One region of the Nocardioides sp. AE5 genome, then DNA from elsewhere that is predicted to be linked to it. Evidence: predicted binding sites of a transcription regulator. Region 1 holds the regulator's gene; each other region holds the start of a gene.

Evidence for each region. The regulator HrcA, encoded in region 1, represses chaperone genes, less so after heat shock. The targets are predictions, from matches to a motif close to TTGGCACTCGNNNNNNNCGAGTGCCAA.
Region 2: the regulator HrcA is predicted to act here: its motif matches at 4,091-4,117, upstream of groL (chaperonin GroEL).
Region 3: the regulator HrcA is predicted to act here: its motif matches at 3,941-3,967, upstream of groES (co-chaperone GroES).

Annotation. Positions count from the first base shown of each region.
Region 1 covers NZ_JAUZVI010000002.1:164,649-171,277, forward strand. Annotated here, with positions in the region: gene hemW (radical SAM family heme chaperone HemW) at 1-1,159, shown strand, start outside; gene Q9R27_RS03885 (DUF3097 domain-containing protein) at 1,188-2,039, opposite strand; gene Q9R27_RS03890 (MBL fold metallo-hydrolase) at 2,059-2,910, opposite strand; gene Q9R27_RS03895 (hypothetical protein) at 2,995-3,684, opposite strand; gene hrcA (heat-inducible transcriptional repressor HrcA) at 3,851-4,873, shown strand; gene dnaJ (molecular chaperone DnaJ) at 4,899-6,074, shown strand; gene Q9R27_RS03910 (16S rRNA (uracil(1498)-N(3))-methyltransferase) at 6,074-6,629, shown strand, end outside.
Region 2 covers NZ_JAUZVI010000014.1:65,488-72,116, reverse strand. Annotated here, with positions in the region: gene Q9R27_RS17405 (methyltransferase domain-containing protein) at 1-648, shown strand, start outside; gene Q9R27_RS17400 (antitoxin) at 919-1,146, opposite strand; gene miaA (tRNA (adenosine(37)-N6)-dimethylallyltransferase MiaA) at 1,220-2,161, shown strand; gene dapF (diaminopimelate epimerase) at 2,271-3,128, shown strand; gene Q9R27_RS17385 (hypothetical protein) at 3,170-4,039, shown strand; gene groL (chaperonin GroEL) at 4,245-5,882, shown strand; gene Q9R27_RS17375 (hypothetical protein) at 5,999-6,629, shown strand, end outside.
Region 3 covers NZ_JAUZVI010000004.1:255,136-261,764, reverse strand. Annotated here, with positions in the region: gene Q9R27_RS08800 (DUF4234 domain-containing protein) at 1-181, shown strand, start outside; gene Q9R27_RS08795 (oxygenase MpaB family protein) at 185-1,054, shown strand; gene Q9R27_RS08790 (glycoside hydrolase family 3 N-terminal domain-containing protein) at 1,054-2,667, shown strand; gene Q9R27_RS08785 (class I SAM-dependent methyltransferase) at 2,683-3,870, opposite strand; gene groES (co-chaperone GroES) at 4,131-4,427, shown strand; gene groL (chaperonin GroEL) at 4,594-6,216, shown strand; gene Q9R27_RS08770 (hypothetical protein) at 6,435-6,629, opposite strand, start outside.

The sequences.
Region 1 (6,629 bases):
GCCGGACACCGCCTTCGACGGTGCTGAGCGGCGCCGGTTCGGCTTCTATGTCCACGTGCCGTTCTGCACGGTGCGCTGTGGCTACTGCGACTTCAACACCTACACCGCAGCCGAGCTGGGCGAGGGCGCCAGCCGGGCGACGTACGCCGAGACCGCGATCGCCGAGGTCCGGATGGCCCGCCGCGTGCTGGGCGACCTGGACCGGCCGGTGGAGACGGTCTTCTTCGGCGGAGGTACGCCGACGCTCCTGCCGCCGGCCGACCTGGTCGCCATCCTGGGCGCGATCCGCGACGAGTTCGGGCTGGTCGATGACGTCGAGGTGACCACCGAGGCGAACCCGGACAGCGTGGACCTGGCCGACCTGGAGCGCCTGCGTGAGGGCGGCTTCACCCGCCTCTCCTTCGGCATGCAGTCGCACCTGCCGCACGTGCTGGAGGTGCTTGAGCGCACCCATGACCCGCGTCGGGTGCCGACGGTGGTGCAGTGGGCCCGCCAGGCGGGCTTCGAGCAGGTGAGCCTGGACCTGATCTATGGCACGCCGGGGGAGTCGATGGCCGACTGGCAGGCCTCCCTGGCTGCGGTGCTGGCCTGTGGACCCGACCACGTCTCGGCGTACTCCCTGATCGTCGAGGAGGGCACCGCGCTGGCTCGGCGGGTGCGTCGTGGCGAGGTGCCGATGACCGATGACGACGACCTGGCCGACAAGTACCTCGTCGCCGATGCGGCCCTGCAGGCGGCCGGCCTGGGCTGGTACGAGGTCTCCAACTGGGCCACCGAACGGGGCCAGCGCTGCGAGCACAACATGCTCTACTGGTCCGGCGATGACTGGTGGGGTGTCGGCCCGGGTGCGCATTCGCACGTGGGCGGGGTGCGTTGGTGGAACGTGAAGCATCCGGCGGCGTACGCGCAACGGCTCGCCGGCGGGGTGAGCCCGGCGCTGGCGCGTGAGGTGCTCGACGAGGAGACCCGGCGGGTGGAGCGGGTGCTGCTCGAGGTGCGCCTGGCCGATGGCCTGGCGCTCGACGTGCTCGACGAGGTGGGCCGGGGTGCGGTGGCCGACCTGGTGGCACGCGACCTGGTCACCGTGGCGGGTGACCGGTTGGTGCTGACCACCGAGGGGCGCCTGCTGGCCGATGCGGTGGTCCGCGACCTGGTCTGAGCGGCGGCCGGTGGCGTCGGCCGGGACCTCAGGTGGTGACGAAGTCGATCAGTTCCTCGACCCGGCCGAGCAGCGCCGGATCCAGGTCCTGGAATCCGCGTACGCCGCCGAGGATGTGCTTCCAGGCCCGGGCGATGTCGGTCTGGTTGCGGTGCGGCCAGCCGAGTTGCTGGCACACGCCGTACTTCCACTCGATGGTGCGCGGCACGTCCGGCCACCGCTCGAAGCCGAGCCGCTGCGGCTTGACCGCGGCCCAGATGTCGATGAACGGGTGGCCCACGATCAGCACGTGCTTGCCGACCGGTGAGTGCGCGATCGAACTGGCGATCCGGCTCTCCTTGGACCCCTTGACCAGGTGATCGACCAGGACGCCGACCTTCCGGTCCGGTCCCGGCTTGAAGTCGCGCAGGTGGTCGGAGAGGTCGTCGACGCCGCCGAGGTACTCCACCACGACGCCCTCGATCCGCAGGTCGTCGCCCCAGACCTTCTCGACCAGTTCGGCATCGTGGCGGCCCTCGACGAAGATCCGGCTGGCCCGCGCCACTCGCGCCCTGGCGTCATGGACCGCGATCGAGCCCGACGCGGTCCGGGTCGGCTTCGCGGGCGCCTTGAGCCGGGTCGGGCGGGTCAGGATCACCGGCTTGCCCTCGAGCAGGAAGCCGGGCCCGAGCGGGAACGTACGCCGCTTCCGGCAGCGGTCCTCCAGGGTCACCGTGTCGATGTCGCGGTCGACGGCGACCACTTCGCCGCACCAGTCGGTGGTGATCTCCTCGAGCACCATGCCCAGGTCGGCCTCGACTTCCACGGCACGGCCGTTTCTGGGGGCACGCCAGTCGGTGGAGAGTACGTCGGAGCCATAGCGATCGCGCGGGGAAGTCACCCGACCGAGGCTAGTTCGTTCAGATCAGCGGGAGGCGCTTCGACGCGCGGGGCAACTGGTGATAGCCACGGCGTACGGCGTGCTCCAGGCGGTCCTGTGGCCAGGGCCACTCACCCTGCGCCAGGGCCTGCGAGGCCGGTACGCCGCGCCCGGCCAGGTCGCGGATGGTCTCGGCGACGATGCCGATCCCGGCCCGTTGCTCGTGCACGAAGTCGAGGCCGACCACTGCGCCGTGCCCGGGGATGACGACGGTGGTGTCGGTCATCAGTGCGATGACCAGGTCCAGCGACGTCGGCCATTCCATCGGCCAGCAGTCATCGCCGTACGCCGGGGGAGCGGACTCCTCGACCAGGTCACCGGCGACCACCACGTCCGCGTCCGGCACGCGGACCACCAGGTCGCCGGCGGTGTGGCCGCGCCCGGGATGGAGCAGTTCGACCTGGCGGTCGCCGAGGTCGAGCACGCGCGCCGAGGAGAAGGTATCGGTGGGCACCGCCACCGGTGATGCGTCGATCTCCGCCGCCCGCTCGCCACCGCCCTCGCTGCCGTCGTACGGCGCCCGGTTGGCGCCGAAGGCGACCAGCGCCTCCGCGGTGGCCTCGTGGGCATGGATCGGGACCGCGCCCAGGGCGGCGTTGCCCAGGACGTGGTCGAAGTGCGCGTGGGTGTTGACCGCGGCGATCACCGGGCCGGCGCCGAGGCGCTCGATGGCGGCCAGGGTGCGGGTCATCTCCCGGCTGGAGGCCGTGGTGTCCACCACGACCACGCCGTGCTGGCCGCCGATCACCGTGGTGTTCACGTCGAACCACGGGTGGCGGATCACCCAGATGCGGTCGGCGACTTCGCGCGGCAAGGCAGGGGAGGAGGGCACAGGTTCAGGGTAGCCACCGCAACGATTGAGCTTTCGCGCATCAACGATTGAGCGTTCGCGACGCAACGAGTGAGCGTTCGTGGGTCAGCAGATGCCGGAGTGCAGATGGGAGCTGAGCAGGGCGGCGAGTTCCTCGGGGTCGCGGGCCGGGCGGGGGAAGTCGATCCTGCTCATGTGGCCGCCCTCGGGCTCGAGCCAGGAGAGGCGCAGGCCACTCGGGGTGAGGTCGTGCACGGCGACGCCCAACACGTTGCCGACCCGCTGCCCGGTCGCCATCGCGACCGCCTGGCGCAGTTCGTCCTGGTGGCACTCGTTGGCATGCGCCATCGTGCCGCGCAGGTAGCCGGCGTTGAGCCGGTGGGCGGGGCTGCGGAACTCGCGGGTCGGCACCGTGGTGTGGCGCTCGGCGCCGTTGCTGGTGGAGACCAAGGTGACCAGGCCGATCTCCAGGGTGATCACCCGGACCACCTGCTGGTGGGCACATCCGCCGGCCAGGCGCAGCCGCCCGGCCAGGATCACCGACTCGTCGCCCGGCGCCAGGTCGCTGGAGATCCGCAGCAGGGCGTTGCTGGCCTGGGACGCGGCGCGGTCCAGGACGCTGTCGATGGGGGCCAGGAAGGTCGGGATGCCGCAGTCGTCCTGGACGGTGACGCCCTCGGAGAGGTCGTACGCCGCGCCCTCGACGACCAGGTCCACCGCCGAGGGGGCGGCCAGGATGCTGCGGGCGTGGCCGGCCAGGGCTGCAGGGTCGTGCGAGGGTTGGGTGATCGGCATGTAGGGATCTCCTTCGTGATGACTAAGGTGAGCCTAACCTCACTTCAGCGTGATCGGCAACGGTGGTCCGCCATTTTGCCGACGGGCGAGTAGGATTGGCACTCGAAGTTGATGAGTGCCAGACGGATGGCGCAGGAACGGACCGGACCAGACAGGAGTGCTGCAGATGATGGAAGATCGTCGCCTCGCCGTGCTCCGGGCGATCGTCGAGGACTACGTCTCCACCGAGGAGCCGGTCGGGTCCAAGGCACTGGTCGAGCGCCACCAGCTCGGCGTCTCGCCGGCCACGGTTCGCAACGACATGGCCGCCCTCGAGGACGAGGGGCTGATCCACCAGCCGCACACCAGTGCCGGCCGGGTGCCCACTGACAAGGGCTACCGCCTCTTCGTCGACAAGCTCACCACGCTCAAGCCGATGAGCGCACCCGAGCAGCGCGCCATCGCCAACTTCCTGGAGGGCTCGGTCGACCTCGACGACGTGGTCCAGCGCAGCGTGCGCCTGCTCGCCCAGCTGACCCGCCAGGTCGCCGTCGTGCAATACCCGACACTGAGCCGCAGCACCGTGCGCCACGTCGAGTTGGTGGCCCTGGCCCCGACCAGGCTGCTGATCGTGCTCATCCTCTCCACCGGGCGTGTCGAGCAACGACTGGCGGATCTGGCCGACGAACTCGACGATGAGTCACTGGCAGTGCTGCGCAGCGCGGTGAACCTGGCCATCACCGGCGAGATCATCGCGGAGGCGGTCATGGCACTCGACGGCGTACCGGAAGCGGTCGAGCCGACCGTGCGGCCGGCCGCGGAACTGGTCTGCGCCACCCTGGCCGAGGCGATGAGCGACCACCGCTCGGACGAGCGGATCCTGGTCGGCGGCACCTCCAACCTGGCCCGGTTCGGCGAGGGGTTCGACACCACCCTCCGGCCACTGCTCGAGGCGCTCGAGGAGCACGTGGTGCTGCTCAAGCTCCTCGGCGAGACCGGCGCCGCGGGTGCCCTGACCGTGCGGATCGGTCACGAGGGCCCCTACCAGGAACTGGCCGGCACCAGCGTCGTGGCGACCGGCTACGGTCCCGAGGACCAGGCGGTGGCCTCCCTCGGCATCGTCGGCCCGACCCGCATGGACTATCCGGGGACGATGACGACCGTGCGGGCCGTGGCCCGCTACATGTCACGGATCCTCGACGAAGCGTGAACCACACCAGCAACGAGAAGGACTCATGAGTCAGGACCTCTACCAGCTCCTCGGCGTGCCCCGTGACGCCGAGCCGGACGCCATCAAGAAGGCCTACCGCAAGTTGGCCAGACAGCTGCACCCGGACGTGAACCCGGACCCCGAGACCCAGGAGCGGTTCAAGGAGGTCTCGATGGCCTACGAGGTGCTCAGCGACCCGCAGAAGCGCGCCGCCTATGACCGCGGCGGCGACCCGTTCGGGGGCGGCGTGGGCGCCGGTGGCTTCGGCCAGGGCGCCGGCTTCTCCTTCACCGACATCATGGATGCCTTCTTCGGCGGCCAGGGCGGCGGAGGCGGTGGCGGTGGCCGGGGGCCCCGCCCGCGCGTACGCCGGGGCCAGGACGCCCTGATCCGGCTCGAGGTCGAGCTCGCCGAGGCCGCCTTCGGGGTGACCCGCGAGCTGAAGGTCGACACCGCCGTGGTCTGCGAGACCTGCCACGGCGACGGTGCCGCACCCGGCAGCAAGCCGGTCACCTGTGAGACCTGCCGCGGCCAGGGCGAGGTGGCCCAGGTGCAGCGTTCCTTCCTCGGCGAGATCCGGACCCTGCGCCCGTGTGCGGCCTGCCGGGGCTTCGGCACGATCATCCCCGACCCGTGCCGCGACTGCTCCGGTGAGGGCCGGGTCCGCTCGCGCCGCAACCTGACCGTCAAGATCCCCGCCGGTGTCGACGAGGGCACCCGCGTCCAGCTCAGCGGTCAGGGCGAGGTCGGCCCCGGCGGCGGTCCCGCCGGCGACCTCTTCGTGGAGATCCACGTCGCCGCGCACAAGACCTTCACCCGCCACGGCAACAACCTGCACTGCGAGGTCACCGTGCCGATGACCGCAGCCGCCCTCGGGGTCACCCTGACCCTGCCCACGCTGGAGGCCGACCTGGCTGGGCCGGACTCGGAGCTGGAGACCTCCTTCGACCTCGAGATCAAGCCCGGCACCCAGTCCGGCACCGAGCAGGTGCTGCGCGCGAAGGGCGTCCCGGGCCTGCGCAACGTCGGTCGCGGCGACCTGGTCGTCACGGTCGCGGTGGAGACCCCGACCCGCATCGATGCCCGTCAGGAGGAACTGCTCCGCGAGCTGGCCGCGCTGCGCGGCGAGGAGCAGCCGGACGGCGGCGTCCAGGCCACCCAGAAGTCCGTCTTCGGGCGCCTGCGCGACGCGTTCCACTGATGTCGCTCCCGGTCCACCTGGTCCCGGCACTGGTCGGCGTCGCCGTCGGTGATGTGATCGAGGTGACCGGGGATGAGGCGCACCATGCCGTCGCGGTACGCCGGATCCGCGTCGGCGAGCAGGTGGTCCTCACCGACGGTGCCGGGATCGCGGCCACCGGCACCGTGACCGGGACCGGAAAGCGCCGCCTCGACGTCGAGGTCACCGCGCTCGAGGAAGCGGCCTTGCCGACGCCGCAGGTCACCGTCGTCCAGGCCCTGCCCAAGGGGGACCGCGGCGAACTGGCGGTCGAGGTGCTCACCGAGATCGGCGTACAGCGGATCGTGCCGTGGGCCGCCGAGCGCTCGGTGGCCGTGTGGCGCGGTGAGCGGGCGGCGAAGTCCCACGCGAAGTGGGCGAACACCGCCCGGGAGGCCGCGAAGCAGGCCCGGCGCTCGTGGTTCCCCGAGGTCACCGAGTTGGCAGGCACCGCCGCGGTGGTGGAGATGCTGGCCGGCGTGGACACGGCGGTCGTGCTGCACGAGGCGGCCACGGTGCCCCTGGTCGACGTACCCC
Region 2 (6,629 bases), on a different contig from region 1:
AACGAACAGACCCCGGCTGCGCACTGGGAGGCCCGATACACCGCGGACGGCAAGGACCAGATCTGGTCCGGGCGCGTCAACACCACCGTCGCCGACGTGGCCGCCACGCTCACCCCGGGCAGGTCGCTGGACCTGGGCTGCGGCGAGGGCGGCGACGTGGTCTGGTTGGCGGAACAGGGCTGGCAGGCCACCGGCGTCGACATCTCGCCGAGCGCGGTCGCGCGGGGCCGCGCCGCAGCAGCGGCGGCCGGGGTCGAGGCGATCTTCGAGGCGACCGACCTGACCGAATGGCGGACGCAGGACGAGTTCGACCTGGTCACCGCAACCTTCTTCCACTCCCAGGTCGAATTGGAGCGGACCCGGATCCTGCGGTATGCCGCCAGCCGGGTCGCCGCGGGCGGACATCTCCTGGTGGTCTCGCACGCCGGGTTCCCGCCGTGGGCCCGAGCGCACGATGAGGAAGGTCACGAGGGACACCGTCACTCCCATGACTTCCTCACCCCCGAGCAGGAGATCGCGGAGCTCGATCTCGATGCGGGCTCGTGGCGCACGGTGCTCGCCGAGACGCGTACTCGCGATGCCGTCGGCCCGGACGGCGAGGAGGCGGTGCTGGAGGACGGGGTGGTCCTGCTGCGGCGTACCGCCTGAGGCCTGCGCGTCGCGGGCATCGCACTACGGGCCACGCGGCGCGCATCGCACGGGGCCACGTCGCGCCCGTCGCACGGGGTAACGTCGCGCGCATCGCACTACCGCGCCCTTGTGTTGGCTTTGCACCCCGCTGGCGAGGTGCACAGGCGCATGGACCGGGCTTTACAAGGGGCCGAGCCGGCTCTACAAGGGAGCCGGCCGGGTGGAGCAGCCCGGAAATGCACGAGGGGCCCGGGAAGTCCCGGGCCCCTCAGGCTTGGCGCAGGCAGGTCACTTGACGTCGCCGTCGGCCTTGCCGTCGAGCTTGTCCAGCGCCTCCTTCGCCTTGTCCACCGCGGTGTCGGCCTTGTCGCCTAGCTTGCCGCCGGTCTTGTCGTTGACGAAGTCCTTGGCCTTGTCGAGGCCGTCACCGATCTTCTCGCCGTGCTTGTCGACGGCGTCGGCGGCCTTGTCCTTGATGTCGCCGCTCTTGCCCTTGAGCTTGTCGAGGAATCCCATGTGCTTCTCCTTCGTTCCAGCCGTGACGGTCGTGTCCGCGGCCCGAGATGTTGACTCTGGAAGACTAGGCCCCATGTCCGATTCATCCCAGCCACCGGACGCAGTGCCGGTGATCGCCGTGGTCGGGCCGACCGCGGCAGGGAAGACGGACCTCTCCCTGGCACTCGCCGAACGGCTCGGCGGCGAGGTGGTCAACACCGACGCGATGCAGGTCTATCGCGGGATGGACATCGGCACCGCCAAGCAGCCGCCCGACCAGCGCCGCGGCATCACCCACCACCTGCTCGACTTCCTCGACATCGACCAGGTGGCCTCGGTGGCGGAGTTCCAGGCGCTGGCCCGCGCCACCATCACCCGGCTCCGCGACGCCGGTACGACGCCGATCCTGGTCGGCGGCTCGGCGCTCTACACCCGCGCCGTGCTCGACGAGTTCGCGTTCCCCGGCACCGATCCCGACGTACGCCGCCGGCTCACCGATGAGCTGGAGCGCGTCGGGTCCGGCGTACTCCATGAGCGCCTGGCGACGCTGGACCCCGATGCTGCCGCAGCCATCCTGGCCTCCAACGGACGTCGGATCGTACGGGCGCTCGAGGTGATCGAGCTGACCGGTGAGAAGTTCAGCGCCACCTTGCCGCGCCTGGCGTACGCCGTGGCGAACGCGCACCAGATCGGCGTCGCGATCGACCGGGCCACGTTGCACCAGCGGATCGAGCGCCGGGTGGACGCGATGTTCGAAGCAGGCTTCGTCGACGAGGTCGCTGCCCTGGTGGAGCGGGGGTTGGCCGGGGCCCGGACCGCGAGTCGCGCGATCGGCTATCCGGAGGTGATGGCGCACCTGCGGGGCGAACTCACCGAGGCGGAGGCCCGGGAGCGGACCGTGATCGCGACGCGCCGCTTCGCGCGCCGCCAGGACCAGTGGTTCCGCAAGGACCCGCGGATCACCTGGCTGGCCTGGGACGACCCCGACCTGGCCGACAAGGCAGCGGCCCTGGTCCCACGAACGCTCACTCATTGATGCTCGAAAGCTCAATCCTTGATGCCGTTACGACAACGATTGAGCTTTCGGACCACAACGACTGAGCGTTCGGAGCGCAACGAGTGAGCGTTCGTGGGGACGTGGAAGGATGGGCGGCGTGAGTGAGTACGACTTCGTCAAGGGACACGGCACCGAGAACGACTTCATCCTGGTCCCGGACGCCAGCGGCAAGATCGAGCTGAGCCCCGCCCAGGTGGTCCGGCTCTGCGACCGCCGGGCCGGGATCGGCGCCGATGGCGTGATCCGGGTCGTGCGCACGGACGCGACCGACGACCCGGCGGCGGTCGCGGCGCGCGGCGAGGCGCGGTGGTTCATGGACTATCGCAACGCCGACGGCTCCGTCTCCGAGATGTGCGGCAACGGGGTCCGCGTCCTCGCCCTCTACCTGGCCACCCACTCCACGATCGACCCGCGCGAGCCGCTCAAGGTGGCCACCCGCGCCGGCATCAAGACGGTCACCTTCTCCGTCGACGACGAGATCGAGGGCGGCATCGCGATCACCGTCGACATGGGCGAGCCCTCCTTCGGGCCCGAGTCGAAGGTCGGTGTCGGCGAGCGCACCTGGGCGGCGGTGAACGTCGACATGGGCAATCCGCACGCGGTGGCCTTCGTCGACGACCTGGCCGAGGCCGGCGACCTGCTCACCGAGCCGGCGTACGACGCGGAGGTCTATCCGCACGGCGTCAACATCGAGTTCGTCACCCGCCAGGGCGACCACCACGTCGCGATGCGGGTCCACGAGCGCGGGTCGGGCGAGACCCGCTCGTGCGGCACCGGTGCCTGTGCGGTGATGGCGGCGACCGCGCTGGCCGACGGCGCCGAGCGGGGTACGCCGTACGTCGTCGACGTGCCGGGCGGTCGGCTGCGCATCGAGTGGACCGACGACAACCGGATCCTGATGACCGGCCCGGCCCGGATCGTCGCCGAGGGCACCACCACTCTCTGAGGGCACTCCCAACGCAGGGCGACACCCACTAGGCTCGCTCCATGGCCGACGTCTTGCTGGTGACCTGCGCCGGGCTGCCCGATGGCGAGCCGCGCGGCGACCTGCTGGTCGACGCCTTCGCGGCCCGCGGTACGACGGCGCGCTGGGTGGCCTGGGACGACGCGGAGGTCGACTGGGCCGGCGCCGGTGCGGTCTGCCTGCGCTCCACCTGGGACTACGACGCCCGGTACGACGAGTTCCTGGCGTGGGCGCGCCGGATCGAGGCGGCCGGGGCGCACCTGCTCAACGGTGCCGGGCTGTTTGCCTGGAACACCGACAAGGCCTACCTGCCCGAGCTCGCTGCCGCCGGCGTACCGGTGGTGCCGACGATCGTGGTGGACGGCGAGGAGGAGTTGCCGCCCGCGATCGCCGAGTTCTTCACGGCCGTGGTCAAGCCGCGTACGGCGGCGGGCGGGCGTGGCGTGGTGGTCTTCGACATGGCCGACGGAGGCCCCGGCGACCTGGACGAGTCCCAGCTCTCGCCGGGCCCGTGGGTGGTGCAGCCGCTGGTCGAGTCGATCCACGACGAGGGGGAGTGGTCGGTCTTCGTGCTCGGCGGTGAGGTGGTCTCGGCGAGCAGGAAGGTGCCGGCCGCCGGCGACATCCGGGTGCACGAGGAGTACGGCGGATCCATGGTCGCCGCGACTCCCTCGGCGGAGCATCGTGAGGTGGCCGAGCGCGCCGTACGGGCCGCGCAGCGACTGTGCGGCGTCGAGCTTCCCTATGCCCGCGTGGACCAGATGCGCCTGGCCGACGGGACCTGGGCGGTCAGCGAACTGGAGGTCACCGAGCCGAGCCTCTACCTCGACGTGCTGCCCGACAACGCGGGCCGGTTCGCCGACACCGTGCTGGCCCACCTGGGACGCCCCTGACCGGACCCCGGGTCGCCTTGCACTCTCAGGGGTCGAGTGCTAAACATGGGGCTGGCACTCTCACCATGAGAGTGACAACAAACGGGACCGGTGAGTTGAGGTCCGAAGCGTCGGCGGGAAGGGTCCGCCGGGTCAGCCGGATCGTCCGTCGCGGGCAGCTCCCCGACTCCGTTCCAACTCTTATGCAGCAAGGAACGCAGGAGTTATGCCGAAGCTGATTGCTTTCAACGAAGAGGCGCGCCGCGGCCTCGAGCGGGGCATGAACACCCTCGCCGACGCCGTCAAGGTGACGCTGGGCCCCAAGGGTCGCAACGTCGTCCTGGAGAAGAAGTGGGGCGCCCCCACGATCACCAACGACGGTGTCTCGATCGCCAAGGAGATCGAGCTCGAGGACCCCTACGAGAAGATCGGCGCCGAGCTGGTCAAGGAGGTCGCCAAGAAGACCGACGACGTCGCCGGTGACGGGACGACCACGGCCACCGTGCTCGCCCAGGCGATGGTCCGCGAGGGTCTGCGCAACGTGGCCGCGGGTGCGAACCCGATGGGCCTCAAGCGTGGCATCGAGGCCGCTGTCGAGGCCGTGTCCTCGCAGCTCCTCGGCATGGCCAAGGACATCGAGACCAAGGAGCAGATCGCCTCTGCCGCCACCATCTCCGCAGGTGGCGACACCACCGTCGGTGACGCCATCGCCGAGGCGATGGACAAGGTCGGCAAGGAAGGCGTGATCACGGTCGAGGAGTCGAACACGTTCGGCATCGACCTTGAGCTCACCGAGGGCATGCGGTTCGACAAGGGCTACATCTCGGCCTACTTCGTCACCGACCCGGAGCGGATGGAGACCGTCCTGGAGGACGCCTACATCCTGATCGCCAACCAGAAGATCTCCAACGTCAAGGACATGCTCCCGGTCCTGGAGAAGGTCATGCAGTCCGGCAAGCCGCTGCTGATCCTGGCCGAGGACGTCGACGGCGAGGCCCTGTCCACCCTCGTGGTGAACAAGATCCGTGGCACCTTCAAGTCCGCTGCCGTCAAGGCGCCGGGCTTCGGTGACCGCCGCAAGGCCATGCTGCAGGACATCGCGATCCTGACCGGCGGTCAGGTCATCTCCGAGGAGGTCGGCCTCAAGCTCGAGTCGACCGGCCTGGAGCTGCTCGGCCAGGCCCGCAAGGTCGTCATCACCAAGGACGAGACCACCATCGTCGAGGGTGCCGGCGACCAGGCCCAGATCGAGGGTCGGGTCAACCAGATCCGCGCCGAGATCGAGAAGTCGGACTCCGACTACGACCGCGAGAAGCTGCAGGAGCGCCTGGCCAAGCTGGCCGGCGGTGTTGCGGTGATCAAGGTCGGCGCGGCCACCGAGGTCGAGCTCAAGGAGCGCAAGCACCGCATCGAGGACGCCGTCCGCAACGCGAAGGCCGCCGTCGAGGAGGGCATCGTCGCCGGAGGTGGCGTGGCGCTGGTCCAGGCTGCCGCCACCGCGTTCGACAAGCTCGAGCTCTCCGGTGACGAGGCCACGGGTGCCAACATCGTGCGCGTCGCCACCGAGGCCCCGCTCAAGCAGATCGCGATCAACGCCGGCCTCGAGGGCGGCGTCATCTCGGAGAAGGTCCGCAACCTGGAGTCCGGCCACGGGCTCAACGCGGCCACCGGTGAGTACGTCGACATGATCGCCGCCGGCATCATCGACCCGGCCAAGGTGACCCGCTCTGCCCTGCAGAACGCGGCCTCCATCGCGGCCCTGTTCCTGACCACCGAGGCCGTCGTTGCCGACAAGCCGGAGAAGGCTGCCCCGATGGGCGACCCGTCCGGTGGCATGGGCGGCATGGGCGGCATGGACTTCTGATCCGCACCAGCACCAGGCGAACGGCCCCGGGGATCCCCCGGGGCCGTTCGGCATTTCCGGGTGCGCGCGGGGCTGTTTCCGTGTCCGGCGTTGAATGGCGTGCCTACACTCGTGCCATGCGCAGATCACTCCTCGTCGTCCCCGCCGTGCTGGCGGCCCTGGCCGTGACCGGTTGTGGGGACAAGGAAGTCCAGAACACGTCCGGCGAGCCGACCGGCGACCCGACGTCGTCGTCTGCGCCCGCGACGCCCAACTCCGCAAAGATCAGCGAGGAGGAGTTCTGCGACAACATCGTGGCAGTCATCTCCTCGACCGACGCGAGCAAGGACCCGCTGGTGGACCTGCTCTCCGACGGGATGCCCGCGGAGATGTCGCCCGAGGCCACGGCCGGCGTTCAGGTCCTGATCGACAACGCCGGCAAGATGTCCGACCCCAAGGACGTCTTCAAGGTCTACCAGGACCTCCCCGAGGCGGACCAGGAGTCGCTCCAGGCGCTCGGCATGTACGTCGGGACGGCGTGCGGCGAGCAGATGCTCAAGCAGATGGTGGCGCTGCTGCCCAGCGAGGTTCCCGAGGGGCTGAAGTCGCTGAGCCCCGAGGACCTGCCCTCGCAGTTGCAGGAGCTCCTGCCTTCGGAGTTGCCGTCCGAGCTGAAGGGGATCATCCCCGAGGAGCTGGCGACCCTGATCCCCCAGGAGTGGCTCGAGCTGGTCCCCGAGGAATATCGGGAGCTCTTCGAGTCGCCGG
Region 3 (6,629 bases), on a different contig from region 1:
GCTCTCCAACGAGGTCGGGAACCTCCGTGCCAGTCGAGGGCAGGAGCCGAAGGTCAGCGGGATGACGGGACTGTGGTATTTCCCGGGCATGTTCATCCTGGTCGGGCCGTTCATCTGGTTCTTCAAGACCAACGACGCGCTCAACGAATACTGGATCTCCCAGGGCGCCCAGCCTGCCTGAGCCATGACTGCTGGCTATTTCCCGACCGGTTCGCTGCTCCGGCATGTCCAGGAGCAGCGACCGGTCGGCCAGACCTATGGCCAGCGCGCGCTGATCATCGGGGCCACGCACCCGATTCCCTATGTGGGCACCTCGGATTCCACCCGGTCGAAGGAGAAGCCCTTCCAGCGCCTGGCCAGCACGGCCACCGCCTTCGAGGTGATCTATTTCGGCACCCGTGAGCAGGCGGACGCTCTGCTCGCCCAGGTCCACCAGATGCACACCCGGGTCAAGGGGAGCCTGGCCCGAGACGAGGGCATCCACCCCAAGGGGACGCCGTACGACGCGTTCGACCCGGAGTTGATGCTGTGGACGATGGCGATGCTCGCCGACTCCTCCCGGGCCTGTTACGAGGCACTGGTGCGGCCGCTCTCACCCGCCGAGCGCGAGGAGCTGTGGACCGACTGGGTCCGCTTCGGGGAACTCTTCGGGATGCCCCGCTCAGTGGCACCCGCCAGCGCCGGTGAGTTCGACGAGTGGATGGCAGACAAGCTGGCCTCGGCGGAACTCCACCTGACCGAGGAGGCCCGGGTGGTCGGGCTGGCGATCGCGAACGACATGCCCGTGCCGGTGCTGATGCGCCCCGGCGTGCGGGCCAACAACTTCGTGGTCCGCGGCCTGCTGCCACCGCGGGTGCGCGACCTCTACGGGATGCGCTGGAGTCCGGTGCACGAGGCCGCGTTCCGTGGGATCGCCGCGGGAGTGCGGGCCTCGCGGCACGTCGTGCCGGAACGGCGCCGGGTCGGTGGCAACCGGCAACTCTTCGCCCTCGTCTCCCGCACCGAGCGATCGATCCTTGCCCGCGGGGGTACGACGATGGACCTGCCGACCTGATGGCCGCCGGTGGCCCGCTGGCCGTGAAGCGGGGCCTGCTGCCGGCGATCGGACTGGCCCTCGGCCTGGTCCTGACCGGCTGCACGGGCAGTGGGTCGGGGCCGGGGGAGTCGTCCGGTCCCCGGGTCGTCGAGACCGCACCGCCGGTCTCGGTGGAGCCGACGGCGTTGCGGGCACTGCGACCGTCGGCGGCCGAGCTCGCCGAGGCGGCGCGGCAGGTGGAGGCGATGACGCTTGCGGAGCGGGCGGGCCAGGTGATCGTGGCCCGCTATCGCGGCACCTCGGCGCCGGTCGACCTGGTCGAGGAGCTCCACCTGGGCGGGGTCATCGTCTTCAGCGACAACATCACCTCCACCGACCAGATCCGGGAGAGCAACCAGCGCCTGCGGGCCGAGGTGGACCGTCCGTTGATGATCAGCGTCGACCAGGAAGGCGGACAGGTCGCGCGGGTCAAGGCCGGTGCCACCGAGTTCCCCACGTTCATGTCCGCCGGGGCCGCCGGTGACGTCGACCTGACCAGGAACGCCGCACGGGCCAGCGCTGCGGAGCTGGCCGACCTCGGCTTCACCACCGCCTATGCGCCGATCGCGGACGTGACGTCCGGGCCGGACGATCCCACCATCGGATCCCGCTCGCCCGGCAGCGATCCTGCCGTGGTGGCCGACCAGGCGGTCGCTGCTGCCACCGGGATCGCCGAGGCCGGGTTGTTGCCGGTGCCCAAGCACTTCCCGGGCCACGGCTCGGTGCCCGCCGACAGCCACCATGAGCTCCCGGTGCAGGACCGGACCCGGGCCGAACTGGACGGGACCGACCTGGTCCCGTTCCGGGAGGCGGTCGCTGCCGGCGTGCCCACCATCATGGTCGGGCACATCGACGTACGGGCGATCGACCCCGGGACGCCCGCCAGCCTCTCCGGGGAAGTGGTCACCGGCCTGCTCCGCGACGACCTCGGCTTCGACGGCCTGGTGATGACCGACGCCGTCGAGATGGCCGGCGTGCAGGCCGGCCACCGTTCCGGCGAGGCGTCGGTCCTGGCGCTGGCGGCCGGGGTCGACGTGGTGCTGATGCCGCCCGACCCGCGTGTCGCCCGCGCCGCGATCGTCGCCGCGGTCGAGTCCGGCGACCTGCCCGCCGAACGGCTCGACGAAGCAGCGACGCGGATGCTGGCCCAGATGATCCACCTGGCCGCAACGGAGACCGAGCAGGCAGCGCCCGGCAGCGGGGAGGAGGCCTCACGGGCGCTCTCGGCGGGTGCGATCACGGTGGTCGCAGGGCCATGTGAGGGCAACCTGGTGCCCGACGGCATCACCGTGGTCGGCTCCTCGCAGCGGGCCCGGCGCCTGGAGGCTGCCGCCCGGGCTGCGGGTGTGCCGCTGGGCCGCGGCAAGACGGTGGCGCTGGCGGGACCGGGCCGGGCAGCGCCCCGGGCGGACATCGTGGTGGCCACGGACACGCCGTACGTGCTGGGCCGCAGTGACGCGCCGGTGCGGATCGCGACGTACGGCGAGACCCCGGCGGCGATGGAGGCGCTGGTGGCCGTGCTCACCGGCCGGGCGAGGGCACCCGGGACGTTGCCGGTTGAGGTGGACGGCGTGGAGCGGACGGGCTGCTGAGCGGAGCGCGTGCGCTCAGAGGGGCTGCACCAGCAGGGCAGTGCCCGCGCCGGCGATGCGGGTCAGCACCAGGGTCGCCTCCTGCTCGCCGTGCAGGGCGAGGCGCTTGCGCAACTGCTCGGGGACCACGTCGACGCCACGCTTCTTGATGGTCAGCCGGCCGATGCCGCGCTCGCGCAGCGCCGCCCGCAGCGGCTTCTCGCGATAGGGCAGTTCCTCGATCACGCGGTAGCCGCGGGCGAAGGGGGAGCGGAAGGCGCCGTCGGCGGTGACATAGGCGATGTGCTCGTCGAGCAGGCCGCCGTCGACCCCGGCCGCGACCGCGGTGACCAGGCCGGCACGGATCACCGCGCCGTCAGGTTCGTAGAGGAAGTCGCCCAATGCACGGACCGGCCGGTCCTTGCCCTGCCACGGGTCGTCGGCCTCGGTCAGGGTGGCCAGGCCGCCGGCAGCAGGGAGCACCGTGGCGCGGCGCCGGGCGATCGCCAGGTACGACGACCAGAGCACGGCCTCCTTCACCTCGCCGGCCTCGCTGACCCATTCCGCCTCGGTGCCCTCGGGGATCAGGTCGTGGTCGATGCCCGGCGCCAGCTTGACCACGGAGGGGCGGTCGAAGAGTCCCTGGACGAAGGTCCACGGCGGGGTCCAGCCCTCGGCGTCGAAGACCCGGCCGCGTCCGCGGCGCCGTGCCGGGTCGGCGAAGACCGCGCCGAAGCCGTCGAGGTCGAGCCGGGTGCCGTCGGTGGCCTGGACGGCGCCGCCCAGGCCGAGGGCGGCCAGGTTGGCTTGGGCGATCGCGACGCGCACCGGGTCGAGGTCGACGCCGGCGACGGTCAGTCCGGCGCGGGCGAAGGCGACCAGGTCGCCGCCGATGCCGCAGCCGAGATCGAGCACGCTCGGCGGTTCGGCGGCGGCGAGCCGGGCGGCCCGGTGGTCGGCCACGCGGCGCCGGGTGGCCTGCTCCAGGGCGTCGGGGGTGAAGTACATGCTGGTCGCGTCGGCGTCGAACTTCGCCACGGCGCGCGCCCTCAACTGCGCCTGGGTCAGCGCGGCCGCGGCCCGGTCGGGGTCGGACTCGAGCCTGCGTACGGCGGCGGCCGAGCGCACCGGGTCACCGTCGGCATCGGCGTACGCGTGGGTGGCCGCCTCGAGGAGGCGCTGGCCATCGTCGCCCAGCAACCAGGTGAAGGTCTCGAGATCCATGCGTCCATCCTCGCCGACGGTGCTCGCGGCGCCGATAGCGGCGTCTGGGCGGATCCGGGCGGCCCCGACTCTGGCACTCACTTGAGGAGAGTGCTAACGTCTGTTCTGGCACTCTCGCCCTGAGGGTGCCAGCGCTTGCAACCGAGTGCGACCCCCGCGACGGCGTACTCATCTGCAGGCTCAAACTTCCCGGGAGACCCGCTCCACGTGGGTCGCCCAGCCCGTGAACCAGAACAAGTGGAGAAAGTGGAGGTCGACACGTGTCGGTCAACATCAAGCCTCTCGAGGACCGCATCATCGTCAAGCAGCTCGAGGCGGAGGAGACCACGGCATCGGGCCTGGTCATCCCCGACACCGCCAAGGAGAAGCCCCAGGAGGGCGAGGTCGTGGCGGTCGGCCCGGGTCGCTTCAACGACGACGGTGACGAGCGCGTCCCGATGGACATCTCGGTCGGCGACAAGGTCATCTACAGCAAGTACGGCGGCACCGAGGTCAAGTACGGCGGTGTGGAGTACCTGATCCTCAACGCCCGCGACGTCCTCGCCATCGTTTCCTGACGGACTGGCATCCCGGCTGCCGGCGTTGGCCTCGGTCGACGACCGCTCCGCTCAAAGGTCGCCTCCTTCGTCCGCCTCGGCAGCCGGGCGCCAGCCCGCCAGGGGTCCTCGTGGCCACCGGCGGGCTGCTGCCATTTCGTCCCCTGAGTTCTATTGAGGAGAAGCAATGCCGAAGATTCTTGAGTTCGACGAGGATGCTCGTCGCGCGCTGGAGCGGGGCGTCGACGCCCTGGCCAACGCAGTCAAGGTGACGCTCGGCCCCAAGGGCCGCTACGTCGTGTTGGACAAGAAGTGGGGCGCTCCCACCATCACCAACGACGGTGTCACCGTGGCCCGGGAGGTGGAACTCGACGACCCGTTCGAGAACCTCGGTGCGCAACTGACCAAGGAAGTTGCCACCAAGACCAACGACATCGCCGGTGACGGCACCACCACCGCCACCGTGCTGGCCCAGGCGATGGTCCACGAGGGCCTGCGTGCCGTGGCCGCCGGGATCAACCCGATGGGCCTCAAGCGCGGCATGGACGCTGCGGCCGCTGCCGTCAGTGACGCGCTGCTCGAGGCTGCCCGCGAGGTCGACTCCGTCGAGGACATGTCCTCGGTGGCGACCATCTCCAGCCGCGACAAGCACATCGGTGACCTGCTCGCGCAGGCCTTCGACAAGGTCGGCAAGGACGGTGTGATCACCGTCGAGGAGTCCAACACCATGGGCACCGAGCTCGACTTCACCGAGGGGATGCAGTTCGACAAGGGCTACATCTCGCAATACTTCGTCACCGACGCCGAGCGGATGGAAGCGGTCCTGGAGGACCCCTACATCCTGCTGCACCAGGGCAAGATCTCCGCGATCTCCGACCTGCTGCCGCTGCTGGAGAAGGTCATCGCGACCGGGAAGCCGCTCTTCATCCTGGCCGAGGACGTCGAGGGCGAGGCCCTGTCTACCCTGGTCGTCAACAAGATCAAGGGCACTTTCAACGCCGTCGCCGTCAAGGCGCCCGCGTTCGGTGACCGGCGCAAGGCCATGCTGCAGGACATCGCGATCCTGACCGGTGGCCAGGTGATCGCTCCCGAGATCGGCCTCAAGCTGGACCAGGTCGGCCTCGAAGTGCTGGGCCAGGCCCGCCGCGTCGTGGTCACCAAGGACAACACCACCATCGTCGAAGGCGCCGGTGAGGCGTCCGGTGTCGAGGCACGGGTTGCCCAGATCAAGGCCGAGATCGAGAACAGCGACTCCGACTGGGACCGCGAGAAGCTCCAGGAGCGCCTCGCCAAGCTCGCCGGTGGCGTCTGCGTGATCAAGGTCGGCGCCGCCACCGAGGTGGAGCTGAAGGAGAAGAAGCACCGGATCGAGGACGCCGTCTCCGCGACGCGCGCCGCGATCGAGGAGGGCATCGTCCCCGGCGGTGGTTCCGCGCTGATCCACGCCGTTGCCGCGCTCGAGGGTGACCTCGGCCTGGACGGTGACGAGGCCGTCGGTGTCCGCGTGGTCCGCAAGGCTGCCGACGAGCCGCTGCGCTGGATCGCCGAGAACGGTGGCGAGAACGGCTACGTGGTGACCACCAAGGTCCGTGAGCTCGGCGTCGGCCAGGGCTACAACGCGGCCACCGGTGAATACGGCGACCTGGTTGCCCAGGGCGTGCTCGACCCGGTGAAGGTGACCCGCTCCGCGCTGGTCAACGCCACCTCGATCGCAGCCATGCTGCTGACGACCGAGACCCTGGTCGTCGAGAAACCCGAAGAGGAAGAGGACGAGCCCGCGGCCGGTCACGGTCACGGTCACGGCCACTGATCCACTCCGCAGACGGCCCGCAGTGCTTCGGCGCTGCGGGCCGTCCGCCACTTCCGGCCACCGCAATCCCGCATGTAACGCGGAGTCCTTGTCGCTTGAGTAGTGCTGTGCACCCCTCTTTCGTCAACAGCACCGCACAAGTTGATGGATGGGGTAGCGGCGCCAGCACCGTACAAGTCACGGCGTACGTCGTCAGCGCGGACCACCGGGCCGGCCGCTCAATCCAGGAGCCGGTCCCACATCCGCCACGGGGAGCCGCACTCGGGCGCCAGATCAGCGCGCTCGACGTCGTTGCGGAGGTAGACCGGGGCGCCGCCGCAGGCCGAACCGTGGCGTACGTAGCCCAGGTCGAGCGCCACCTCCAGGTCGATCGTGCCCTCGCTGGTCCACTCGTCGAGCGGGATCCACTCCAC